DNA from 3 places in the Amycolatopsis sp. NPDC001319 genome. Region 2 is predicted to be linked to each of the others. Evidence: riboswitches for the same ligand, from Rfam matches in the RefSeq annotation. Region 2 holds a riboswitch; each other region holds the start of a gene.

Region 1 (3,267 bases), on a different contig from region 2:
GTGCTGGCCGTCGCGGGCGGGAGCGGGCTGGGGTTCACGCTGCCGGTCACGCTCGCGATCGCGCTGCTGCTCGGGGTCCTGACGCTGTCGTACCGGCAGGTGATCGCCGCGTTCCCGGACGGCGGCGGCGCGTACGGCGTGAGCCGGGTCCACCTCGGCCGCCGCGCGTCGCTGGTCGCGGCCGCGTCGCTGATCGTCGACTACGTGCTCAACGTCGCGGTGTCCGTGGCCGCCGGCGTGGCGGCCCTGACGTCCGCCGTGCCCGCGCTGCTGCCCTACACGCTGTGGCTGTGCCTCGGGGTGCTGGCGCTGGTGACGGGCGTGAACCTGCGCGGAATCGCGGAGAGCGCGCGAGCGTTCATCGTGCCCACGGCGATGTTCGTCGGGTCGATCCTCACGGTCGTCGTGGTCGGCCTGGTCCGCACGGGGCCCGCCGCGGCCGTCGCCGCGCCGGCGCCCGGGGTCAGCCTGCAGACCGTCGGGATCCTGTTGCTGCTCAAGGCGTTCGCCAACGGCTGCGCCGCGCTCACCGGCGTGGAGGCGATCGCCAACGCCGTGCCGTCGTTCCGCCGGCCGCGGGTGCGCCGGGCCCAGCGGGCCGAGATCGCGCTCGGCGTGCTGCTGGCCGTCATGCTCATCGGGATCGCGGTGCTGATCGGGAAGTTCGCCATCCACCCCGTCGACGGCGTCACCGTGCTCTCGCAGGTCACCACCGCGTCGCTCGGCAACGGGTTCGGGTTCTACCTGGTGCAGTTCTCCACCGTGGTGTTGCTCGCGTTGGCCGCCAACACGTCGTTCGGCGGGCTGCCGGTGCTGGCCCAGCTGCTCGCGAAGCACAACAACCTGCCCCACGTCTTCGCGCTGCGCGCCGAACGCCAGGTCTACCGCTACGGCGTCGGCTTCCTGGCGATCACCTCGGCGCTGCTGCTCGTCGTCGCGAACGGCGACACGAACACCCTCGTCCCGCTGTTCGCGATCGGCGTCTTCGTCGGCTTCACCCTCTCGCAGATCGGCATGGTGCGGCACTGGTTGCGCATTCGCCCGCCACGCTGGCGCGGCAAAGCCGTCCTCAACGGGTTCGGCGCGCTGCTCACCGGCATCGCCGCGATCGTGGTCACCGCGACGAAGTTCGGCGAAGGCGGCTGGCTCATCGTCGTCGCGCTGCCGCTGCTCGTCGCGGGCATGGAGTGGGTGCACCGCAGTTACCGTCGCATCGGCGACCGGCTCGGGCTCGGGCGCACCCCGCCCCCGCCGCGGCCGAACCGGTCACTGGTCGTCGTGCCCGTGCACACGGTGTCCCGCCTGACGCGCGACGCGCTCGCCGCCGCCCTTTCGCTGGGCGAGCGCGTCGAAGCCGTCCACGTGACCCACCCGGGCGAGGAGGCCGCGGCGCGGGAGTTCGTGGCGTCCTGGGACCTCTGGCACCCCGGCGTGCCGCTCGTGCAGCTGTACGACGAACGCCGGCGGCTGGGCGAGCCCCTCGTCGAGCACCTGCGCGGCCACTCCGGCTGCCACGTCTTCGTCCTCATCGCGGAAGTCGAGCCGGACCACCCGTGGCAGCGCATCCTGCAGAACCGCCGCGGCGCCGTGCTCGCCCGCGCCCTGCGCCGCCGCTCCGACGCGGTGGTCTGCCGGATGCGTTTCCGTCTCGGGCAGCGGCCCGAACCGGGCAACGAGGGACGAACCGAAGTCCGCCGCGGTGCCAGGTGATTGACGGTCCCGCCGACGCCGCCGTACCGTTCTGGCCGCGTGACGGCTTCGAGAAGCCGGTGAGAGTCCGGCACGGTCGCGCCACTGTGAGCCCATCGTGTACCCGGTGGGCGAGTCAGGTCGAGGGGCCGTCACCTGTTCCACCGGCAAGGGACGCGTCATCCCGAAGGAGAACCGGACATGGCCAGGCTGAACACCTCCTGCCCGTCGGCCTCCACCTGCCTGTCGGTCGCCGTCGCGGTGTGAACCCGTTCTTCGCTTTCGACACGCACGCCGCGGGCGACGAGCCCGCCGCGCCGTGGCGTCCGCTCTCCGAAGTCCTCGACGACGGACCCGTGCTGCGCGAGCGCGTGACGCAGGTCCGCGCCGTGCTCGCCGCCGGGGGTGGCGACGTGGAGCTCCGGGTCGCCGCTTCCGTGACCCACCTGGGCCTCGCGGCGCGCCTCCTGTCGCCCGCCCTCGCACTCGCCGTGGGCGCCGGCGTCGTCCCCGACTTCTCCACCGCTTGGTGGCAGCCGACGACCGGCGGCGCGGTTCCGCTTTCGCTGCCCGAAACCGATGCTGTGGACGACGACGTGGTCGCGCTCTTCGCCCACCGGGTCCTGAGTGGACCGTTGCGCCGGCTGGACCAGGCTCTCGCCGGGTTCTCGCTCTCGGCGACCATCCGCCGCGGCAACGTCGCCTCCGCCCTCAACGGCGCCGTCACGATGCTCCGCCGAGAGCGTCCCGCGTGGACGGACGACATCCACCGCTTCCGCGACCGCCTGGAAGTCCTGCCGGTCCTCGCCGACACCGCCACCCACGAGGACGGCCGCTTCCGCCGCCGCAGCTGCTGCCTCATCTACCGCGCCGCGCCGAACCACGACGGCCCGAAATGCGGCGACTGTGTCCTGGGCTGACCCGTGCGGGTGATCGCGCTGTGGTGCGGCCTCGCGGCGGTCGCCTCTGTCGTCGGTGTCGTCGATTCGCTGACGCCCGGAGCGCCGCACCTGCCGCAGCAGGTGTTGTTCGCGGCCGTTGCCGGGATCTTCGTGGTGGTCGGGATCGCCGCCGCGAAACTCGCGCTCAACCGTCCGGAGGTGCCCGCCTCGACGATGGCCCGCCACCTCTGGCGGAAGCTCCCCGCCCTGCTGCGGTGGGGAGCTCTGGCCGCGATCGCCGGTGGTGCCGTCGTCGCCGTGCTCGCCGCGCCGCGAGTGCCCTACGGTGTACCCGAGGTCACTCCTCACGGCTACCTCATGGTCACCCGTCACGGCGATTTCTTGGTCAGCACCGCCGATTACCTCTACCTGCGCGCCGAGAACGAGCGGCTGTTCGCCGCCATCGCACTCGTGGTCAACAGCGCGGCGGGACCCACCGCGTTCGCGTTGTCAGTGTGGTTCGCCGATCCGCACCCGTGACCAGTCGAGCTCGGCCAGGTTGACCACGATGGCCTCCTGTGTCGTGCGGGCGATCACCACGACGGCTTCGTTCTCCGGGTCCGGGTTCTCCTCCCGGTGCGGCACGAACGGCGGCACGAACACGTAGTCACCCGGCCCGGTCTCGATGGGCCGTTCC
Region 2 (3,267 bases):
CCCGACGGCGACCCCGACCAGTCCGGCGAGCACGCAAGCGGCGATCAGCACCCGCACGCGCGGTGCGAGGTACCCGCGCCGGCCGTAGCCGCGCGAGTCCATGGCCGCCGCGAGCAGGAGCGAGCGGTCCAGCGCGTCCGCCAGCACCGGCACGAAAACCCCCTTCACGAACCTCAGCCCCCGTCCACGCGCCGCGCGCAGCCGGCGCGCGCGCCGCACCCGCTGCACGCTCTCCACCAGCTGCGGGGCCACCGAAAGCGCCACCGTGACCGCCGTGCTCACCTCGGCCAACGCACCGGGCACGGCCTTGAGCAGGCGTTTCGGGTTGGCCAGCGCGTTGGCGGCGCCCACGCAGAGCACGATCGTGGCCAGCCGCAGGCCGTCGTAGAAGCCGCCGAGCAGCTCCTCGGCCGAAGTGGGCCCCAGCAGCTCGATCCCGGCGGCCGCGGCGGGCAATGGGATCGTCGGCAGCGTGAACAGCACGTGGCCGCCGTCCTCGCCGCCGATGAGGATGCGGAACAGCACGCGCGACACCACGATCACGGCCGCGACCAGCGCGTACACGCGAAAAGCCAGCGCCCACGGCGCGTCGCCCCGGCGGTTCACCACCACGAACCCGGCCACGGCGATCACCAGCGCGAGCAGCAACGGGTTGGTGGTGCGGCTCGCGGCGACGGCGAGCGCGAGCGCCCACACCCACCACGCACCCGGGTGCAGAGCCCGCGCGTTACCGGGCAGCACGCCTGCGCCGCAGCCCGACGACCACTCCGGCGACGACCAGCACCACGATCACGACGAGCCCGATCACCAGGCTCCACGGGAAGCCGCTGCCGCCGGATTCCGTCGACGCGGCCGCGGGCACCGCCGCGTTGGCCTTCCGCACCGGCGCCACCCGCGGCGGCGGGTAGTCCTGGAAGGACTTGTTGTGCGCGAACGACCAGCCCTCGAAGCTCCCCGCCGGCGGCTTCCAGCCCTGCACCCCGACCTGGCTCGAAGCCCACTTGCCGCCGTCGGTCGCCGTCCAGAAGCTCCACGACGCGCTCTCCGGCGGCATCCCCGAGCACGACTGGTCGACCGGTTTGCCCTCGATCTTGCAGATCAGCGCCAGGCCGTACTTGCCGACGCCCGCGATGTCGAGGCCCGCGTTCTGCATGGCCGCCACCCCGTCGGCCTGCGGCCCGGGCGCGCAGCGGATCAGGGTGTCGCCACCGAGGTCCTGGAAGTCGACCACCACCGTCACGCCGGTGGCGTCGGGACAGTAGCCCGCGGTGCCCTTCCCGGGCACGGTCGCGGTGGCGGGACTCGCGCCGGACAGGCCGGCGGTGACCAGGAGCGCGGCCACGGCCAGGAGCCGGACTGCAGGGAACAACCGCATCGTTGATGAACCTCGCATCGAGTCGGACCACGGCGGGCGATCCGGCTCACGGCCGCGCGGGCGGCCGCTCACGGTTGCGGGTCAGCGCCGGATTCCCACCGGCTTCCCCCGATCGTGGTGTACAGCTGACCGACGTTAACCCACCGGAGGTACCCGCCGGAAGCGGCGCCGGACACACCTACACTTCCGGGCGTGGACGTCGGACAGCTGCGCATCGGCCTCGTCGGAACCGGTCCCTGGGCGACCACGGTGCACGCGCCGGGACTGGCCGAACACCCCGGCACCGAGCTCACCGCCGTGTGGGCGCGCCGCGTCACCAGCGCCCGCCCGCTGGCCGAGGCCCACGACGCGGTCGGCACCGACGACCTCGACGAGCTGTTCTCCCTGGTCGACGCCCTAGCCTTCGCCGTGCCGCCCGCCGTGCAGGCGGAGATCGCGACGCGCGCGGCCGAGGCCGGCAAGCACCTGATCCTCGAGAAGCCCATCGCCGCCGACCTGGCGAGCGCGCAGCGGCTGGCCGACGCCGTGGACAAGGCCGGCGTCGCGTCGCTCGTGATGCTCACGCTGCGGTTCTCCCAGCAGACGCGCGAATGGCTCGACGGCCTCGCTGCCTCGGGCGGCTGGCGCGGCGGTGGCGCGCGCTGGCTTTCGGGCGCACTGCTCGGCGGGCAGTACTCGACGTCGGCGTGGCGGCTCGACGCGTCCGGCGGCGCGCTCGCCGACATCGGCCCGCACGCGTTCGACCTGCTCGACGCCGCCCTCGGCCGCATCACCGACGTGCTCGCGGCCCACCGCGGCCCCGACGACCTGTGGCAGCTGATGTTCGCCCACGAGGGCGGCGCGACGAGCACCGCGACGCTGTCGCTGCGGCTCCCGGTTCAGCCGACCGTGGTCGAGGTCGCGGTCTACGGCGAGCACGGCTACCGGACACTCGGCCGCAAACCAGGCACCGCCGGGGAGGCCTACACGGCTCTGCTGGACGACTTCGCGGCCATGGTCGCGAGTGGCACGACCACGCACCCGTGCGACGTCCACCGTGGCCTGCACCTGTCCGCGCTCATCGAGAAGGCGCGCGAGCTCGCCGGGTAGTACACAGGCTCAAACCCTTGGTTTCCGTTGTGAACCAAGGCTTTCCGCCAAGTCGGCGCAATCCTTCCACAGGGTTGTCCACAGCATCCACTATGGACGGTCCGCGCCTCGACCGAACCACGGGAAGCCGTTTCGCGCCACCGGAAAGATCACCGAATAGTGCGGCCCGCTGAGCATGCCGACTCGAACCGGCAATGCGAAGGTTGATCTTGGGAGGGCGGGAAGAAGCAGTTCATAGGGGTTCGAGAAGGGAAGCGCATGGGTGCCTTGCTGCGCGCTTTCTGGGGGATCATCCCGATCACGGCCATCGCGTTGCCATACGCGCTGCTTTGCTGGCCCTTGCTCGCCGCGCGGAGGCGGCGAAGAAGCAGCGACATCAGCCTCGGCCACGCGTCGGCGACCGCGGCCGTCGACGTGACGGCGGTGACGCTCGGCGCGCTCGTGCTCTGCCTGGTCATCATGCCCGTCGGCACCGCTTCGGGGAGCACCCTCGACCTGGTGCCCGGCGCCGACCTCTCCGCCGCGCTGTCCGACGACGGATCGCTCTGGCAGGTCGTCGGCAATCTGCTCCTCCTGAGCCCGCTGGGCGCGCTCGTGCCGCTGCGCCTGCGCCGGCTGCGGTCGCTCAGCCGGATCGCGCTCACCGCCCTGAGCGCGTCCGTGCTGGTGGAGGCCACGCAGTTCCTCATTCAGAGCGGCCGCGTGACCTCGACCGACGACGTGCTGCTCAACACCATCGGCGCCACGCTGGGCGCCGCCCTGACCCGCCGCGGCTGGCGCTACTTCGACGTGGTGCCCGTGGT
Region 3 (3,267 bases), on a different contig from region 2:
CTCAAGCGCAACCTCGGCTTCTTCGCCACGGCGGAGTCCTTGGTGGCCAACAACATCGTGCTCGCGGTGTACCGCCAGATCACCAACCCCGAGTGTCGCCAGTACCTGCTGCGCCAGGCGTTCGAGGAGGCCGTGCACACGCACACCTTCCAGTACATCTGCGAAAGCCTCGGCCTGGTCGAGGGCGAGCTGTTCAACATGTACCGCGAGGTGCCGTCCATCTCCGAGAAGGACGCGTGGGCGCTGAAGTACACGCAGAACCTCGAGAACCCGGACTTCGAGACCGGCACGCCGGAGGCCGACCAGGCGTTCCTGCGCGACCTCGTGGCGTTCTACGTGATCTTCGAGGGCATGTGGTTCTACACCGGCTTCGCGCAGATCCTCTCGCTCGGCCGCCGCAACAAGATGGTCGGCATCGCCGAGCAGTACCAGTACATCCTGCGCGACGAGTCGATCCACCTGAACTTCGGCATCGACTGCATCAACCAGATCAAGATCGAGAACCCGCACCTGTGGACGGAAGAGTTCCAGGCGGAGATCCGGCAGATGCTGACCGACGCGTGCGAGCTGGAGGTCCGCTACGCGCGTGACACCATGCCGCGCGGCATGCTCGGCCTTTCGGCGCAGCTGTGCGAGCAGTACATGCACTTCATCACCGACCGGCGCGCCCAGCAGATCGGCCTCGCGCCGATCTTCGGGGAGACGGAGAACCCGTTCCCGTGGATGTCGGAGGCGATGGACCTGAAGAAGGAGAAGAACTTCTTCGAGACCCGCGTGATCGAGTACCAGTCCGGCGGCGCGCTGGACTGGGACTGATCGGCTGCAGGACTGATCCCGGTCTCCGGGATCACAGCGGACGTCGTGCCACCCGGTGCCGCGACCCGCTAGGCTCGGCCACGCCACTGGTTCGCCAGGGCGTGGCCGGGCTTTTTTCGTGCGGCCACACCCTGGCGAGGCAACAGGGAACCCGGTGTGAGTCCGGGACTGCCCCGCAGCGGTGAGTGGGAACGAAAGCCGTCACCACGATTTCGTGGTCAAGCACTGGGCGCGAGCCCGGGAAGCGACGGTGAGTAGGCGCGAGCTCGGCGCCCACGAGTCCGAAGACCTGCCCGTGGTACGTGCGCCGACGGCGTGCGTGAGTCCGGGCCCCGTGGGAGCAGGCCTGACCGAAGACGCGGTTCTCGCGTGCCCGGGCTCGCCTCGAACGAGCTCGCGAGGAGAGAGCCTGTGACCACCATCGGCACCACGATCCTGGGGTACCCGCGCATCGGGCCGGCCCGGGAACTGAAGCGCGCCCTGGAACGCTACTGGGCGGGCACCACCGGCGAGGCGGAACTGCTCGCCACCGGCCGCGAACTGCGCGGGCGGACCTGGTCGCGGCTGCGCGAAGCGGGCCTGGAATCGGTCCCCTCGAACACGTCTTCCCACTACGACCAGGTGCTCGACACCGCCGAGCTGTTCGGCGCGCTGCCGGCGCGCTTCACCCGCCTCGGCCTCTCGCCGCTCGATACGTACTTCGCGGCCGCGCGCGGCGTGCAGGACGAGCCGGCGCTCGAGATGACGAAGTGGTTCGACACCAACTACCACTACCTCGTGCCCGAACTGGGTCCCGACTCGCGCTTCGCGTTGTCGGGCACGAAGCCGCTCGACGAGGTGCGCGAGGCCCGGGAGCTGGGCATCGAGACGCGGCCGGTGTTCGTCGGCCCGGTCACGTTCCTGTTGCTGGCCAAGGCGACGCGGCCGGGGTTCGAGCCGCTGGAGCTGCTCGACGAGCTCCTGCCCGCGTACGCGGCGCTGCTGTGCGCGCTGAAGGCCGAGGGCGTCGAGTGGGTGCAGCTCGACGAGCCGGCGTTCGCCGGCGACCGCACCACGAAGGAACTCAACGCGCTGACCCGCGCGTACCACGTGCTGGCCAAGGCCGAAGACCGGCCGAAGCTGCTCGTCGCCGGGTACTTCGGCGGGCTCGGTCGCGGGCTGGGCGTGCTGGCCCGCTCCCCCATCGACGCGCTGGCCGTGGACCTCGTCACCGAGGAGTCCTTTGTGGACGCCGTGGCGGCGGAAGGCGCCTTGCGCGACAAGGAGGTGCTCGCCGGTGTCGTCGACGGGCGCAACGTGTGGCGCACGGACCCGGACCGTGCGCTCGAACGTGCCGCCCGGCTGGCCGGCACCGCGCGGCACGTCAGCGTGTCGACGTCGTGCTCGCTGCTGCACGTGCCCCACGACGTCGAGGCCGAGAACCTCGACCCACGGCTGAAGAGCTGGCTCGCGTTCGCCGACCAGAAGGTCGCCGAGGTCGTACTGCTCGGGCGGGCGCTGCGCGGCGATCAGGTGGACCTGTCTGCGGCGCGCGCGGCCGTCGCGGACCGCGCGACGAACCCGGTGGACGCGGCCGTGCGCGAGCGCCTGGCGGCACTGAAGCCCGAGGACGCCGTGCGTGCGCCGTATGAGCAACGGGCGGCCCTGCAACAGGAATCCCTCGGCCTGCCGCCGTTGCCGACCACCACGATCGGCTCGTTCCCGCAGACCACCGACGTCCGCAAGGCGCGCGCCGCGTACCGCGCGGGCACGCTCGAGGAAGCCGCGTACGTGGCCGAGATGCACGCCGAGATCGACCGCGTGGTGCGGCTGCAGGAGGAGCTGGGCCTCGACGTGCTCGTGCACGGCGAGCCCGAGCGCCACGACATGGTGCAGTACTTCGCCGAGCAGCTCGCCGGGTTCGCCTCGACCGAGCACGGCTGGGTGCAGTCCTACGGCTCGCGCTGCGTCCGCCCGCCGATCCTCCACGGCGACGTCTCGCGACCGCGGCCGATGACCGTGCCGTGGGCGCGGTACGCGCAGAGCCGCACGGCCAAGCCGATCAAGGGCATGCTCACCGGCCCGGTCACGATCCTCGCGTGGTCGTTCGTGCGCGACGACCAGCCGCTCGCCGACACCGCGCTGCAGGTCGCGTTCGCGATCCGCGACGAGGTGGCCGACCTCGAAGCCGCGGGCGTGCGCGTGATCCAGGTCGACGAGCCGGCGCTGCGGGAGCTGCTGCCGCTGCGCGCGGCCGGGCACTCGGCCTACTTCGGCTGGGCGGTGCGCGCGTTCCGCGTCGCGACGGCCGGGGTCGCCGAAGGCACCCAGATCCACACGCACATGTGCTACTCGGAGTTCGGGGAGGTCCTCTCCGCGATCGACGGCCTCGACGCCGACGTGACCAGCATCGAAGCCGCGCGCTCGAAGATGGAGGTGCTCGCCGACCTCGCGGCCGGCGGGTTCGCGCGC

What was found. A riboswitch is a leader RNA that binds a small molecule or an ion and turns the genes downstream of it on or off. The one in region 2 is predicted to bind cobalamin.
Region 1: it holds a riboswitch for cobalamin, as region 2 does, so the genes downstream of both, ACFY1H_RS32180 ((2Fe-2S)-binding protein) here and ACFY1H_RS03750 (hypothetical protein) in region 2, are expected to answer to the same signal.
Region 3: it holds a riboswitch for cobalamin, as region 2 does, so the genes downstream of both, metE (5-methyltetrahydropteroyltriglutamate--homocysteine S-methyltransferase) here and ACFY1H_RS03750 (hypothetical protein) in region 2, are expected to answer to the same signal.

Annotation. Positions count from the first base shown of each region.
Region 1 is NZ_JBIAWY010000009.1:241,358-244,624, forward strand. It holds gene ACFY1H_RS32175 (APC family permease) at 1-1,710, shown strand, start outside; cobalamin riboswitch at 1,737-1,858, shown strand; gene ACFY1H_RS32180 ((2Fe-2S)-binding protein) at 1,953-2,609, shown strand; gene ACFY1H_RS32185 (hypothetical protein) at 2,613-3,110, shown strand; gene ACFY1H_RS32190 (cupin domain-containing protein) at 3,081-3,267, opposite strand, start outside.
Region 2 is NZ_JBIAWY010000001.1:782,595-785,861, reverse strand. It holds gene ACFY1H_RS03755 (CbiQ family ECF transporter T component) at 1-738, opposite strand, end outside; gene ACFY1H_RS03750 (hypothetical protein) at 728-1,375, opposite strand; cobalamin riboswitch at 1,389-1,524, opposite strand; gene ACFY1H_RS03745 (Gfo/Idh/MocA family oxidoreductase) at 1,568-2,464, shown strand; gene ACFY1H_RS03740 (VanZ family protein) at 2,723-3,267, shown strand, end outside.
Region 3 is NZ_JBIAWY010000008.1:116,355-119,621, reverse strand. It holds gene ACFY1H_RS29360 (ribonucleotide-diphosphate reductase subunit beta) at 1-816, shown strand, start outside; cobalamin riboswitch at 918-1,128, shown strand; gene metE (5-methyltetrahydropteroyltriglutamate--homocysteine S-methyltransferase) at 1,228-3,267, shown strand, end outside.